4 regions of the Streptomyces halobius genome follow, and region 2 is predicted to be linked to each of the others. Evidence: riboswitches for the same ligand, from Rfam matches in the RefSeq annotation. Region 2 holds a riboswitch; each other region holds the start of a gene.
What was found. A riboswitch is a leader RNA that binds a small molecule or an ion and turns the genes downstream of it on or off. The one in region 2 is predicted to bind cobalamin.

Region 1 (3,842 bases), 5.8 Mb from region 2:
CTTGACGCAGGAACACCTGCACCGGTTCTGGGAAGCTCTCCCAGAAGTCCGGCTCCTCGAACGTGCCGGGGTCATAGCCGACCCAGGACACCAGCTCGCCGTCGTCCGTCTCCAGAACGTAAGCCAGCACCGGGGAATCATCGGTCATACAGACGCGCACGTCGACGCAGTGCGCGTTCAGCACCTCGGCGAACTCGGGAAGAAGGTCGAGAAAGCTCTGGTTCCAGAGCGACAACGCGGTTCGGCGACGAGATTCCGCATCGGCTGACAGCGCGATCGGCCGCCATTTTTCAGGGATCCGGGAGATCTCATCGGAGTCGTTGCCGACAAACGTCAGTGACCAATCGTCGAGCGTAGCGGCGATTTCGTCCGGGCCCATATCCAACCTCCGTCACTGTCACTGGCTCTTGAGCAGCTGGTCGATGATTTCCTGCAACTTCTTGCGCGTCTCGTTCTCCAGCCCGACCTGCTCTCTTATCCATCGCGGATCCGCGCCCGACACATAGGCCGCGCTCCTGGATTTCTTCGATTCGTTCGCGGCCTTCGACAGCCACTGAAAGTTCAGCGGGGCACGCGCGACCACGTACATGTTCCGGGGCGTGAGCTTCATAAAGCCCCGCATCTGGACGAGTTCGGCCAAGGGGACGATGTGGTCCGGCGAAACCTTGGGCTTCCCGGAGTTATACGATCCGATCGTACGGCCGGACGCCGCCGGATACGCCGTATCTCTGTCCGTGGCCTGCGGACGCGCGACGCCACGGAGCCTGATGTCGCCTACCCTGCCCGGGTTGCCCTTTCGGATGACTTCGTACACCTGGCGTATCGGGGAGTTTTTGGGGACTTGCCAGTTCTTGCCGTTCGGGGGCGGCGGGGGTGCGGTCCAGTTCGACGAAACGGGCTTCTTGGCCTGCTCAAGATCGGATAACTTCCGCCGGGTAGGCGCCTTAAGGCCCAGAGGGCCCGAGTCCTCGTCCTCGAGCGCCCTCATCGCCTGGTAACACGCCCGCAGTTGGGCGACGACCGTGGCTCTGCGGGCCTCTAAGGACGCTTTCTCCGCGTTGTACGCCGCCGCGGCCGCCGATTGCGCCGGCATCCGGAATACATGCGGTTTGGCGTTGTGCGCACGGATCTCCGCCCCGATCTGCCGGGCGGCCGCAACCTGTGTCGCGCATAGGTCAACCGGTCGGACCGGTTTGGCCTCCGCCGGGGAAATGAACCCGAAGAGTGCGGCCAGCACCACCAGCGCGGCCAGGAGCCGCTTGAATATGCGTGGCAAACCCATACCTCCCCCATCAATCAGAATCTGGCCGTGTCAAGCAACGGCTCACCCTGCGGAGCCCGCTAAGCCTCTAAGCCGCTAAGCCCACGAGACATGCCTGGCATGGGGATGACGGGTTCCGTTTCTCGGCTCAGTGGTTATGGACGCCTCGTCAGGTGCCGGGCCATTTTCAGCGCAGTCGCGCAGCAGCCGTCGGCCGCCAATGGCCCGCCTACGCCTGCTCGTTTTCGACCTTGCCCATGGCCCATCGCTCATCGCCCGTTGCCCGGGATTTCCCTGGTAAGACGTGCCGTGCCTGCATCGGACGTGGCTGACGCTAGCCACGTCCGATGAAATCCCGCTTGTACGGCAATGAATCCGCTGATGGGAGGGCATTGGCAGTCGGCTCACCGAAGGAGAGCCGAAGGGCCGGGGAGAGCCGAAGGAGAGCGGAGGAGTCCGAGTTGGTGGCCCGGCGCGCACAGGTGGAGCGGTCCCACGCCCGTGAGATCCGCGAGGAGCCGTGGCTGCCGGAGGTGGACCGCGCCCGGATGGTGGATCCTCGACCATGTCCACGACTCCTCGACCACGTCCACGACTACAAGAGCCGAACCCTGGCCGCGCATGTGCGCTGGCTGGAGGAGATCCTGGAGGAGCTCACCAAGCGAGACCGGGAACCGGGCGGGGCCGCCCCTCGGCATCGATCGCGACAAACGTCAGCCGGCCGGTGGCCACTTCGGCGACCGGCCCCGAGGCATTCCAACGCTCGGCCGTCACACGGACCACCACCGTCATCGACGTCCGGCCCGCCCCTTCGAGTTCGGCACGCACGCTGAGCAGATCGCCGGCGCGTACCGGGGCCAGGAACGTCATCCGGTCCACCGACACGGTCACCGCCGGACCGTCGGCATGCCGCCCGGCGGCGGCCGCGGCCGCGTCGTCGATGAGCTTCATCACCACGCCACCGTGAATGGTGCCGTAGAGGTTGGTGTCGTGCTCGCTCATGATGTGCGCGAGCGTCACCTGGGAATCGTCCGGCGTCTTGGCGGCGGAATCCAGGGTCGCGGTTCGGTCGGACACGTCAACTCTCCTTCGCGAGTCGCGGAAAACAGCCCGGGGATCGAAGGAGTGGCGGGCGGCGAGGCACGGGGCCTGCCCGGTTCCGCCGGCCCCGTCGAGCCGTCGGGATCACCGCACGCCCCGGTGGCATGCGGGCAGCGGCAGGTCTTCGGACTCACGGGCACGCCTCGCGTACGTTCGAGTCGTTCGCACGAGTCGTCCGTACGAGGCATCTACTGGCCGTCGCTTCCCGGGCCCGAGCGCGGGCCCAGTGCGTATGACGGCGGTCGTTCCCGCTCACCGCTGCGGGGCAGTCCCGGATTCCCACCAGGTTCCCTCTTACGACGCGCCTGCCTGGCTGACAGGGCGAACCAGCTGCAGCGCCAGGGTAACCACAGCCGGATTCCCGCGTGGTCCGCAGGCCCCGTTCCCCGGCTGAAGAGCGCCGGCGCGCGGTGGGCGGAGCGGTATCGCACGCGGGTCCTGCCGGGTGGCGGAAGGGCGGGCACCAACAGTCCGGCCCCGGAACCCTCCCTGATGGTGGACGGCGTCAGGCTGGGGCCGGACGCGACCCCGCTGCGGCAACAGGCCGATGTCCGACGGCCGGGGAGTTGCCCCGGTTATCGGCGCCATATCGCCTAATCTTCCAGAAATGACGTCACGTCACGAAGGGGAAATTCCGTGCCTTCTCGCCTCAACCCGTACATCAGCTTCGACGGCAACGCCCGACAAGCGATGGAATTCTACAAGGAGGTCTTCGGCGGCACCCTGAGGATGAACACGTACGGAGAGTTCGGCGAGAAGGAGGCCGGAGACGCCGCCGACAAGATCATGCACAGCATGCTCGAAACGGACAGCGGGTTCACACTCATGGGCGCGGATATCCCCCCGGGGATGGCGTACAAGCCCGGAAACAACCTCTCCGTGAGTGTGAGCGGGGATGACGCCGCCGCACTGCGCGGCTACTGGGACAAGCTCTCCGGCGACGGCACGGTCACGGTCCCGCTGGAGAAGCAGATGTGGGGCGACGTCTTCGGCATGTGTACGGACCGCTTCGGAATCACCTGGCTGGTCAACATCAGCGAGCAGCCGGCCTGAACGGGCAGCGGCCGCGCGGGCCCGCTGCCCGGCATGGGGGATGGAATCCCTCCGCGAAAAGCCTCACTGCCCGCAGCCCCGTGCCCTGCACCGTGCCAAGGCTCCGGCTTCAAGGGGCCACCATTCTCGGCAGGTTGTGAGCGCTCGAACCGGCCGGTCCACGGGCTGCCCGGCAGCAACTGGGACCAGACGAGGCCCCTGGCCAGGAGAGGACCCTGACCAACACCGGGTCAGGGTCCTCGTCCGTCCACGTGGGCGCTGCGGAGCTCCCCCCTGGCGTCAGCCTGCGGACAGTCCGGCGTCGGACGGGCTCGGTGTCCGCGTCTCCTGATGCTCGTCGGCAGCGCGGCCGGCCTGCTGGGCCGGGATCCGGCGTACGCATTCGATGAGGTAGTCGCCGGTGTCCGGGTCGAGGGTGACGCCATGG
Region 2 (3,842 bases):
GGCCGTCCGCAGCCCGGTGGTCTGCGGGAACGAGCCGATGGTGGTCGTCGGCAGCAGCGGCAGCCGCAGCTGGGCGCGCTGGGCCGCGGCCCGCTCGGCGTACGGCTGCGAACGGCGGGTGTCGGCGTCGGTGACCGCCGCGGCGCGCGCCCGTACCGCGGGGTCGTAGGTCAGCGCGGAACCGGCACGGGACGCCAAGGCGGCCCGGTTCGCGGCCAGTTCGGCGGCGATGGTGTCGGTGCCCCGTTCCAGGCCGCGCGCCAGCGTGACGATCTCGGTGGCCTTCTGCCGGGCGAACGCGAGCCAGCGGGCGATCTGCGGATCGATGTCCCGCTCGGCGGTGACGTCCAGCGGGACATGCAGCAGGGAGCAGGACGACGACACGTCGACCCGGTCGGCGAGGCCCAAGAGGGTCCCCAAGGTGGACAGTGACTTCTCGAAGTCGTTGATCCACACGTTGCGGCCGTTGACGACGCCCGCGACCAGCCGCTTGCCGGGCAGCCCGCCGACCGCCGCCAGCTCGCCGAGGTTGGCGGCCGCGGCGCCGGTGAAGTCCAGCGCGAGGCCGTCGACGGGCGCCTTGGCGAGCACCGGCAGGGCGTCGCCCAGCCGGTCGAAGTAGGCCGCGACCAGCAGCTTCGGACGGTCGGCTGGTGTGCCGAGGACACGGTAGGCGCGGGCGGCGGCGTTGAGCACGGCGGGGGAGCGGTCCTGCACCAGCGCCGGCTCGTCCAGCTGCACCCACGCGGCACCGGCGGCCCGCAGATCGGCCAGCACCTCCTCGTACACCGGCAGCAGCCGGTCGAGCAGCGTCAGCGGGTCGAAGTCCGCGGCGACGCCGGGCGCCGGCTTGGACAGCAGCAGATAGGTGACCGGGCCGACCAGGACGGGCCGGGCGGTGAGACCGAGCGCCAGAGCCTCGCGGAGCTCGGCGACCTGCTTGGTGGAATCCGCCGTGAAGACCGTCTCCGGTCCCAACTCCGGTACCAGATAGTGGTAGTTGGTGTCGAACCACTTGGTCATCTCCAGCGGCGCCGCCTCCTGGGTGCCGCGCGCCATCGCGAAGTAGACGTCGATGGGGCATCCCCTGCTCGAGCGAAGCCGAGAGCTTGGGGAAGGATCGGCGGCCACCGCGGCCCGGTGCCGGGCCGGGATCGCGCCGACCATCACGGTGGTGTCCAGCACATGGTCGTAGTACGAGAAGTCGCCGGTCGGCACCTCGTGCACACCGGCCTCGGCAAGCTGTCGCCAGTTGCCGCGGCGCAGTTCGGCGGCGGTGTCCCGGAGGGCGTCGGCGGTGACCCGGCCCTTCCAGTAGCCCTCGATGGCCTTCTTCAGTTCCCGGTGCTGCCCCTGACGGGGATAGCCGTGCACGGTGGCCCGTACTGCCGCGGCTGGGGACTTGCTGGTCACGGAACTCTCCTTCGCGAGCGTGTCTCCATGTGACCCCGGGACGGGGCCGAGGACGCGAAGGGATGGCACAACGGGCGGACCACGACGCCAGACCGTGCCGTACGTGCCCGCCTGCTATGTCGCCGACCCGCCCTCGAAGGTCACCGGGATCTCCGCACGCGGTGTCGCGCACGGGCACTGGCAGGTCTTCGGACTCGCGGGCACATCCGCCGAAGGCGGACATCTACTGGCCGTCGCTTCCCAGACCCGGGATCGGGCCCAGTGCGTAAGACGGCGGTCGTTCCCACTCACCGCTGCGGGGCAGTCCCGGATTCCCACCGGGTTCCCTCTTGCGACGCGCCTGCCTGGCGGACAGGGCGAACCAGTTGCACGGCCAGCGTAGACGAGGACGTTCGCGGTCGGTATGGGGGGCGGGCCGCGACCCCGATCCGGCGGCGGGTGCGCCGGATCCGGTGGTGGGGTACGCCGAATCTTGCGGTGGTACGCCGAACGCCTCAGCCCGATGGCGGGAAGTCGCTGGTTGCGTTGTAGTGGAGGTGGGCGGCCGCGCATGGAGGGTCGCCTTTGCCGCCACCGGTGGAGCGGCAGAACCGGAGGGGTGGCCGGATGAGGAACTGCGTCAGGGCGGCCGTAGCCCCACGGCCACGACCGCCCTGTTCGCGGTGACGATGTTCAGGATGCAGGTGTTTCGGTTACTCAGGCAGTCCCGCTACTTCAGTGCGCTGCGCTGCTGCCACTGCGACCAGGTCTCTTGCCACACCTCAAGGCCGTTGCCGACATCGGTCTTGCTGGTGTTGCTGGTGCCCTTCACCTCGACCGTGGAGCCGATCGACAGGAAGTCGTAGACCTTCTTGGCGTCGTTGGTGGTCATACCGAAACAGCCATGGCTGTTGTTGACCACGCCCAGGGACTTGTTCCACGGGGCGGAGTGCAGAAAGGTCCCGGAGGCGGTCAGGTGGGTGACCCACTGCGAGTCCAGCATCCACTCGTTGCCGTGCCCGATGGTGGAGGAGTCCATCGTCTCCGCCGCGTTCTTGCTGCGCACGGTGTGCACACCACCGCGGGTCGGGTCCTGCGGGGAGCCCGCGGAGCCGGTGACGGAGCCGACGTTCCTGCCGTCCTCGTACATGGTCAGGGTGTGCGAGGGGACGTCGATGACGGCCTTGCGGTCGGCGCCGATACGGAAGTCGAAGTTGTAGTCGCGGGCGAACCAGCCGCCCTCACCGGAGTTGATACCGCCCAGTGCGCCCTTCACCGAGACCTTGGTGCCGGCCGGCCAGTAGTCCTTGGGGCGCCAGTCGATGCGGTCCTTGCCGGTCCAGTCCCTGACCCAGCCCCAGGCGCCCTCGACCTTCGGCTGCGAGGTGACCTTCATCGCTTTCTCGATCTCCGCGCGCCTGTCCTTGGCTATCGGGTTGTCGAAGAGAATCGAGATCGGCATACCGGTGCCGACGGTCTGCCCGCCGCCCGGCGTGTTGGTCAGCTTGTTGACCTTGTCGGCCTCCTCCGTGGTGAAGACCGAGGTGGCGGAGGATTCCTTGCCCTCCGTCGACTTCGCCTTCGTCCGCACGGTGTAGGTGGTCTTCGGTTTGACCTTGTTGTCCGACTTCCATGACGAGCCGTCACCGGCCAGCTGTCCGGCGACCTTGGCGCCGTCGTCGTCCTTGACCTCTACCGAGACCAGCTTGCCGCCGTCGGCCTGCACCGATATCCCGGAGCCGAGCTGGGCCGCCTTGCTGCCCCCGGCCGGGGTGACGGTCACCTTGGCCGCGCCCGCGTCCGGCGACGACGCATTGGCACCTCCTCCGCACGCGGTCAGCAGCGCGGCGGCCGCTGTCACGGCGGGTATCAACCGGGCAAGGTGGCGACGTGATCCGGCGTGCACGAGGGTCCCTCCCAAACAGAACAACTGACAGTGGCGGAACCCGGCCCGGTGACGGCATCACCGTCCAGGGCCGTCCGGGCCCGTTCAGGCCCCTCGCATCCGCCGCATATGCAGATGTTTTGTCTGCTTAGGAGGTTGTCCGGAGCATCTGTTGTTTAGGACACGGTTTGATCTCGATGGGTTGCAGTGAAGTGCCGCAAATCGCCTACGCGGGGACGTAGAGGAATACGGAAGTGTTCCGTATCAAACAGGACAAACCGCCTCAAAGTCATGTCAGTCCGTGTATGGCTGTGACCTGTATTGGGGCGTGGGGCCGGGGGCCTCGGTCGTCGGGCCGGGGGTGCCGGGCGCCGGGGGTCCGTCCGGCGCATCGGTCGGTGTCCCGGTGTCCGTCTCGGTCTCCGAGGTCGGCGGGGAGGTCGGGGACTCACCCGGGGATGTGGGCGACTCCGTCCCGGGGGTCTCCGTGGGAGGGCTCGTCGGAGTATCGGTGTCGCCGGTGTCCCCGTTGGGACGCTTGAACCACTGCCCCGTCTCCGGGTCG
Region 3 (3,842 bases), 2.2 Mb from region 2:
CAGCAGCACCGCCGCCAGCCCGGCCAGCAGCAGCGTGTTGCCCAGCCGCTGGGCGACGATGTCGGTCACCGGGCGTCCGCTGACCAGGGAGCGCCCCAGGTCGCCGTCGACGATCCCGGCCAGCCAGTCGACGTACCGCTGGGCCCAGGGCCGGTCCAGGCCGAGCTCCGCGCGCAGCGCGGCGATCTGCTCCGGCGTACCGCCCGCCCCACCAGCCGACCGGGCCAGGATCACCTCGGCCGCGTCGCCGGGGAGCAGTTCCGTCCCGGCGAACACCAGCACCGTGGCGGCGCCCGTCACCCCCGCCGCGGCCAGCAGCCGACGGGTGCACGCGGTGAGCAACGGGTGCGCATGGCCGGTCACGCGCCGAGCCAGACATCGCGGTAGCTGCCCCAGCCGTCGGAAGCCGGCGGGGCGCCGCGGACGCCGCCGACCTTGTGGTGTGCACCGTCGATCCACTTCACGAACGAGTGGATGATGTACCCGCCGTCCTGCCACAGCTCCTGCTGCAGATCGGCGTAGCGCTGCGCCCGCAGGCCGGGATCCATGGTGGCGCGCGCGGCGAAGAACCGCTTGTCCCAGTCCCGGCGGCGCCAGCCGGTCTCGTTGCTGTCCGAGGTGGACAGCAACGTCTGCCCGTAGAACCAGTCGAGCGCGTAGTTGCCCCAGCCGCTCTGCGCGAAGGGCTTCTTGGCCCACACCTCCGACCAGTACGAGTCGGCCGGTGACTTCTCCAGCTTGATGGTGATTCCCGCGCGCTTGGCCTGCTCGGCGTAGAGGGTCGCGGCCTCCAGCATGCCGGGGGTGACATCAGAGGTGTGCAGGGTGACGGTCAGCCTTTCCTTGCCGGCCTTACGCAGCAGCGACTTCGCCTTGTCCGGGTCGTAGCGGCGCTGCGGCAGATCGTCGTTGTAGAGCGGAGCGCCCAACCCGTACAGGTCGTTGCCCACGTCGGCGTAGCCGGAGTACGCCGTGTCCACGATCTCCTGGCGGTCCACCGCCAGCTTCAGGGCCTCACGCACATGCGGGTCGGTAAACGGCTTCTGGTCGACCATCATGTTGAAGCTCTGCATACGGCCGACCGGCGACGTCACGACCTGGACCCGGCCCGTCCGCTCCTGAGCCGCGGCCTGCGCCCAGGCCAGCTCGTGCGCGACATCGGCGTCGCCGCCGAGCAGCGCGTTGAGCCGGGTGTCGGCCTTGGTGATGAAGATGATCTCCAGCTCGTCGAGGTAGGGGCGGCCGCTCTCCCAGTAGGAGTCGTTCCGGGTCAGCCGTACCCGGTCCCCCGGGCTCCACCGGTCGAACCGGAACGGGCCGGTGCCGACCGGCGGATGGTCGTTGTCGAACGCAGTCGTGCCGTCCTGGATGACGTAGACGTACCAGCCCGCGAGCAACGAGGGCAGGTCGGCGATGGGCCGGCGCATCGGAACGGCCACGGTGCGCCGGTCCACCTTGCGCAGCCCGTCGACGTCCACCATCGCGAGGTCCTTGGCACCCGTGAAGGAGGACTTCGGGTCGAGCAGATACCTGACGGAGTACATCAGGTCGTCGGCCGACAGCGGCTTGCCGTCGTGCCACTCGACGCCGTCCCGGAGCCTGACGGTCCACAGCGAGCCGTCGGAGTTCGGTTCGATCGACTCCGCGAGCCGGTTGGTGACGGTGAGATCGTCCTTGTACGCGCACAGCTTGTCGAAGAGGTTCTTCATCACGATGCCAGCGCCCCACGACCCGGCGACAAAGGGGTGCAGCGTGTCATCGCTGGAGCTGGCACCCGAGACCACCGCGCGCAGTCGGCCCCCGCGCCGGGGCTCCCCCGCACCGGTGGGCGAGGACTGTCCGGAGGTGCACGCGGTCAGACCACCGCCGAGGACGAGACCGGACGAGGCGACCGCCAGCCCGTGCAGGAACGCGCGCCGGTCGATCTGCCGACCGGTCTGAGGTGCGGGGGAATGTGCAAGTGAACTGGGCAGCGCGAGGCGCGCCCGGGCAGGACCGAACATGGTGGACCCTGTCTCCATCCTCGTGGAACCAACGGGCTTGCACCACGGCCGGTCTCCTGGCTTCCAGCTCACCGCTCCCCCACGCCTTCCCACGCCCTGGGCGCAGTGACACGGATGCAGGGGAGCTCCCTGGTCACAGTGGCGGGACCGCACCGGATTCACACCGGTTTCCCGTAACCGCGGCACGAACAACATAGCCAGCCCAGCCGGTCCATGGGGAGTGTCCGTGCTCACCTGCCCTTGCAGTTTCCGACCAGAGCGGGACAAGCCGGAACCCGGCATCCGCAGCACCACCTCGGCGACGATGGTGTCCAGGCGGGCGGCCGCCCCCGGCCGATCCTCTGCGCCCCCCGAGTGCTCCCGCCCGCTGCAACCGCGCCCATGGCGCATACACCGGTGGCCGGGGCCGAGCCCACCACGCGCGCCCGGCGCCCGGAGCGCGGCAAGTGTCACAGCAGCGCCCCGATGATCCGCAGTCGTACCCGTCGCGAGCGCGACCACGCGGTCGGCGACCTCCCGTACCTCGACCGGTGGAAACCGAGCCCCGGGGACCGCCGACGTCAGCGGCATCCGCCGCTCAGATCCACAGACTCTCAGGGTGGCTGGCAGACGGCCGGCTCGCCCCGATCGCCCGCCGCGGCCTGCTTCCTCGCCTCCGACGTGCGATCGAGGTGGTTCTCGACCACATGCGCCTCGCGCGCATTCCGAGGCGCACAGGACGACCTGACAGCCACCATCGACCGTCTGCGCGAGGCGACCGCGACGCGTACGGCTACCACCCGTACGAGGACGCCGAGTGGGGCCGGCAGTTCCGTACGTTCCTGCATGGAGGGCGTGAACGCATGCCGAGGGGCCGGTGGCCTTGTTCAACCTGGCGGTGGGCCGGCTGCGCCGTCACCGGGTGCTGCTGCCCGGGGGTGAGCTTGCTGGCCCGGCAGGTGGCCGAGGCCAGGGGTTGTCGCGGAGAAGCGGCTGCACGCCACGGTCGCGAAGGCCGCCCGCCGGGCGGACCCGGCACTGCCCGGGGACCTGGTGGCCACGCTGACAACGACGGAGGTCAGGCGGTACTCGGAGCTGGAGCGGCTGCGCCGGCCGCCGACGAAGACGACGGGCACCGCGTTCGCCCGCGCGCTGGAGCCGGTGGATGAGATCCCGGCGTTCCAGCTCGGCCGCCTGGGGTGTGTCAAAGCTGGGCGAAGGTCCGGATACGGTCGGTCAGTTGGGTCGGTCTTCCGCACGAGGGCCGCAGGAGAAGCCGCCTGGACCGTGGCCGCCCGGGACGGTTCCCGGGCGGCCAGTGCGGGTGCGTTCATCCCCTTCGCAGGCCGACGTTGCCGTTGCGCTGCTTGAGCGGCTGCTGCGGGTCGTAGCCGGGGAAGGGACGGTCGAAGAGCCAGTTGTAGAGCATCTCCCGGCAGATCCGCGGCTGGAACGCCGGTACCTGGTGTCCGGAGTCAGGCACGCTGACCTGCGTCAGGTTCCTGTGGCGGCGGACGTGTCCCTTCGGGTTCCCCTGCGCCTGCGTCCATATCAGCCGGGGAGCGTTGCGCCACTCCGCGTGCTCGTGCTCGCCTTTCCGCTTCATCAGGTCGTCCAGGATCTCCTCGGTGCTCCGGTACCCGCAGGCGGTGTCGAAGTTCCCGGTGTAGAGCAGGGTCTTGTAGTCCTTGTCGATGATTTCGGTGTAGAGCCCGGAGCAATCCGCCATGTTGTCGTTCACCAGCGCTGTGGCCACCGGGCCGTTGTCGTCGTCGCTCCGCCAGGTGACGTCCGTGGGGACGTGCAGGGACTTCTTCACGTCCTTGCTGTCCAGGTAGCGCGCAGCGCCCCCATGGGCAG
Region 4 (3,842 bases), 5.8 Mb from region 2:
AGCACGCCCAGCGGGATCTCCGCGGTACTCAGATTGCGGGTGACGGTGTCGATGACGGTGAGATACGCCGCCCCCAGGCCCAGGCTCACCGGGATCAGCACCCGGTGGTCCGGGCCGACCCACAGCCGCGCCAGATGCGGCACCACGAGCCCCACCCAGCCGATGACCCCGCTCACCGCGACCGCCCCGGCGACGACCGCGGCCACCGCGGTGAGCAGCAGCCAGCGCAGCCGCCCGGGGCGCATTCCGAGCGTCGCGGCGTCCTCGTCCCCCAGCGACAGCACATTGATCCGCCAGCGCAGCGCACAGATCAGCGCCCCGCCGAGCAGCACCGGCACCCCGGCCACGGCGACCTTGCCGTAGGTGGCCGTGGCGAGGCTGCCGAGCAGCCAGAAGACCAGCGACTGCAACTCGCTGTAGGGGTCGGCGAGATACGTGAGCAGCGAGACCAGCGCCGCGAAGAACGCCCCGACGACGATCCCGGAGAGCACGATCGTGAGCGGCGGTGCGGGCCCCCGCACCCGGCTGGTCGCGAAGACCGCGCCGAGGGCGAACAGCCCGAACCCGAAGGATCCGAGCACCAGCGCGGCCGAGCCCAGACCGAGGACGATGGCGAGCGCTCCGCCGAAGGACGCGCCGGAGGAGACGCCGAGGATCTGCGGACTGACGATCGGGTTGCCGAAGACGGCCTGCAGCGCCGCACCGCAGACGGCCAGTCCCGCGCCGACCAGCATGGCCAGCAGCACCCGGGGGAGCCGGACGTTCAGCACCGCCGCCTCCTCGGTGGGTGTCCAGGTCCGTTCGAGCGGCAGCAGCTGCCCGAGCAGAATCCGTACGACCTGGTCGACGCCGACCGCATAGCGGCCCACGGCAAGGGCGGTGACGGCGACGAGCAGCACGCCCGCCGGGAGGACGAACAGCGCGGTGCGGCGGCGGAGTCCGGCGGCCGGTATCGGCGTGGCTCCCGGCCCGCCGGGTCGTTCCGGCCCGCGCCGGCCGCCCCGCTCAGCGGCCGAAGTCGTCATAGTCCCGGGAGCCGGAGTTGGCCTTCGTCCGCAGGATGACGTCCAGCTGGGCGGCGGTGGGCTCGGCACCGTAGAGGAACGCGTACTGGCGGACCACCTCGTCCCGCAGCCCCGGCGCCCCGGTGCCGTGCACCAGACCGGCGAGCCACTGCCACATCAACGGCGACTCCTGGCTGGGCGGGTCCCAGCGGTAGCCGCCCAGCGGCACCTTGTAGACGCGGCGCTCGCGCACCGCCCGCAGGGTCGCCAGCGCCGGTTCAGCGTAGAGATCCTTCGGGGCGGCCGGCCCGAAGTTGCCCAGCAGGATGATGTCGGGGTCCCATTTCAGGAGCTGTTCCCTGTCGATGGTGACCTGCTCGTCGTCGACCCTGGCCGCGGGGTTGCGGGCGCCGACGAGCTCGGTGACGTAGTGGTTGTAGGAGGCGCCGCCCCCGGCCTGCAGTCCGTCGGCGGCGCCGCGCAGATAGAGCACGGACGGCGCGTTCTCGGCGCCCGCACCGGACGCGGGAAGCCGGCCGCGCAGCCGCTTCAGGGCCGTACGCATCCCGTTCACCATCTTCTCGGCGCGTTGCTGCTTGCCGAGCAGCTTGCCGTAGAGGGTGATGGCGCCCTCCAGGTCCTTCTGGGTGCCGTAGGTGAGCCGGGCGACGGTCAGCCCGGCCTTGCGCAGTGGTTCGACGATGCCCGGACCGCGGTCGCCCCACTGGATCACCACATCCGGTTCCAGCGCGAGCACGCTCTCCACGTTGGGTGCGAACTCGGCGCCGGCGACCTCGGTGGGGACCTTGAGCAACTCGGGGTGGGCCGTGCCGAGGAAGCTGCCCTCGATCGCGGTGCGCGAGGCGGCGTTCATTCCGGCCAGCACCTCAGGCCCGCCGTTGACGGCCACCACCATGGAGGCGGCGGGCAGCGGGATGGTCACCACCCGGCGGGCCGGGCGCGGCAGTTCGACGGTGGCGCCGGTCAGGTCGGTGACGCGGAGTCCGTCACCGGTGCCGGCCGCGGGTTCGGCCCGCCCGCAGGCCGTGCCGAGAATGGGCAGGGTGGCTGCGGCGAGGGCGCCGCCCAGCAGTCGGCGGCGTGAGACGTCAGGGCTCGGCACGGTGGGTCCAGGCATCCGGGATCCTCTCCGGTCCGGAGCACGGGCCACCAGGGGACCGGCACCCGGGACCGCAACGCACTCCGGCCACGGCCCACTGGGCCGCCGGCCGCGCACGCCGAGCACCCGAACGGGTCTGCCGCGTCTGTCGCCGCCGCAGACCTCATGCACGCCTCCTGGGGTCCACGCCCCGTGGATGGTGTCCGCGACAGGTCAGTGTCCTGACTCCCGGATCGCCGCTCGCCCCGACCTTCCAGCATCGCTGCCGTGGTCTCCGTGGGGTCCGCTCCCCGGTCACAGTGGCGGGACCGTGCCGGATTCTCACCGGCTTCCTGGCTCCCGTCGCGCAGTTCGTCGGGCACACAGTAGCCAACCCGCCTGCAGGGGGAAAAGGAGAGCCCGTTCACACTGATGCACGGGGGGCGCGAGCCAGGGGGCGTGAGCGCGGGACGAGCGGGCGCGAGTCGCCGACGCGTACGGGCACGAGCGGGCACGAGTCGCCGCGTAGGGATGCCCTCGCCCAACACCCGGGCGGGAGCCTCGTCGGGCAGCTGTATCTTGCGGGGGATCTTGCGGGCGGCACAGTTTCCTTGCGTCAAGGGGCGGGGACAGGGTTCCCATGCCCGATCGTTCTCCTCAGTTTCGCCGTGTCCGCGCCGCATCGTCCGGGTCTCGGCGCGGGATCACGATGGCGGCTGTGATGGCTGTGGTGGCTGCTGCCCTGGCTGTCGGAGGTGCTCCGGCGCGGGCTGGTGGTTCGGCTGACGTCGTGCGGCAGGCTCTGGTCCACCTGGTGCGCGATGACGGGTACCCCGCCGCCTTGGCCGCGGACCGCGGCCGTCACGGTCGTATCCGCCACTACACCGCCGGTGTCGCGGACTTGAGGACCGGGGCGGAGGTGCCGGTCAACGGGCAGGTGCGGGTGGGGAGCAACACCAAGACGTTCACCGCCACCGTCGTCCTGCAGCTGGTCGGGGAGGGCAGGGTCGCCCTCGGCGCCCCGGTCGAGAAGTATCTGCCGAACCTGGTGCGGGGCAAGGGCATCGACGGTCGCCGCATCACGGTACGTCAGCTGCTGCAGCACACCAGCGGACTGCCCAACTACACCGACTTCATCGGCGACCCGACCGGCAAGGAGCGCCATACCTACGTCCGGCCCCGCGCACTGCTCGACCTGGCGCTGGCGCACAAGGCGCACTTCGCTCCCGGGGCCCGCTGGGAGTACAGCAACACCAACTACCTCCTGGCCGGCCTGATCATCGAGAAGGTCACCGGCCGCCCGCTGGCGGAGGAAATCACCCGCCGGGTCATCGAGCGCATCGGACTGCGCCACACCTACTTCCCCGCCGCGGGCGACGAGAGCATCCGGGAAGCCCACCCGGAGGGGTACGCCGCGAAGGGCGGGGGAGTGATGAAGAACATCACGGAGCTGGACCCCTCCTGGGCCTGGGCCGCCGGGCAGATGATCTCCACCCCCGGCGACCTGAACCGCTTCTTCTCGGCCCTGCTCGGCGGCAGATTCCTGCGGCCCGCGCAGCTCGCCCGGATGCGCACCACCGTCGCAGTCCCCGCCGGCCGTCTGTGGCCCGGTGCCCGCTACGGGCTGGGCGTGATCGGTACGCCGATGAGCTGCGGCGGTCTGATGTGGGGGCACGGCGGTGACATCCCCGGCTACGGGACGCGTACAGGGGTCACCGATGACGGCCGTGCCTTCACGG

Region 1: another riboswitch for cobalamin. It lies ahead of K9S39_RS37795 (acyl-CoA thioesterase); the one in region 2 lies ahead of metE (5-methyltetrahydropteroyltriglutamate--homocysteine S-methyltransferase).
Region 3: another riboswitch for cobalamin. It lies ahead of K9S39_RS01240 (ABC transporter substrate-binding protein); the one in region 2 lies ahead of metE (5-methyltetrahydropteroyltriglutamate--homocysteine S-methyltransferase).
Region 4: another riboswitch for cobalamin. It lies ahead of K9S39_RS37915 (ABC transporter substrate-binding protein); the one in region 2 lies ahead of metE (5-methyltetrahydropteroyltriglutamate--homocysteine S-methyltransferase).

What each region holds. Positions count from the first base shown of each region.
Region 1 covers NZ_CP086322.1:8,331,618-8,335,459, reverse strand. Annotated here, with positions in the region: gene K9S39_RS37805 (hypothetical protein) at 1-379, opposite strand, end outside; gene K9S39_RS37800 (hypothetical protein) at 398-1,276, opposite strand; partial or broken gene K9S39_RS37795 (acyl-CoA thioesterase) at 1,931-2,263, opposite strand; cobalamin riboswitch at 2,462-2,709, opposite strand; gene K9S39_RS37790 (VOC family protein) at 2,999-3,415, shown strand; gene K9S39_RS37785 (Orn/Lys/Arg family decarboxylase) at 3,695-3,842, opposite strand, start outside.
Region 2 covers NZ_CP086322.1:2,520,593-2,524,434, reverse strand. Annotated here, with positions in the region: gene metE (5-methyltetrahydropteroyltriglutamate--homocysteine S-methyltransferase) at 1-1,413, opposite strand, end outside; cobalamin riboswitch at 1,576-1,795, opposite strand; gene K9S39_RS11840 (L,D-transpeptidase) at 2,123-3,253, opposite strand; gene K9S39_RS11835 (DUF6777 domain-containing protein) at 3,572-3,842, opposite strand, start outside.
Region 3 covers NZ_CP086322.1:294,557-298,398, forward strand. Annotated here, with positions in the region: gene K9S39_RS01235 (ABC transporter permease) at 1-363, opposite strand, end outside; gene K9S39_RS01240 (ABC transporter substrate-binding protein) at 360-2,003, opposite strand; cobalamin riboswitch at 2,033-2,200, opposite strand; partial or broken gene K9S39_RS42645 (DUF4158 domain-containing protein) at 2,762-3,179, shown strand; gene K9S39_RS41890 (S10 family serine carboxypeptidase-like protein) at 3,313-3,801, opposite strand; gene K9S39_RS41895 (S10 family serine carboxypeptidase-like protein) at 3,798-3,842, opposite strand, start outside.
Region 4 covers NZ_CP086322.1:8,357,254-8,361,095, forward strand. Annotated here, with positions in the region: gene K9S39_RS37910 (FecCD family ABC transporter permease) at 1-1,025, opposite strand, end outside; gene K9S39_RS37915 (ABC transporter substrate-binding protein) at 1,006-2,142, opposite strand; cobalamin riboswitch at 2,319-2,521, opposite strand; gene K9S39_RS37920 (serine hydrolase domain-containing protein) at 2,813-3,842, shown strand, end outside.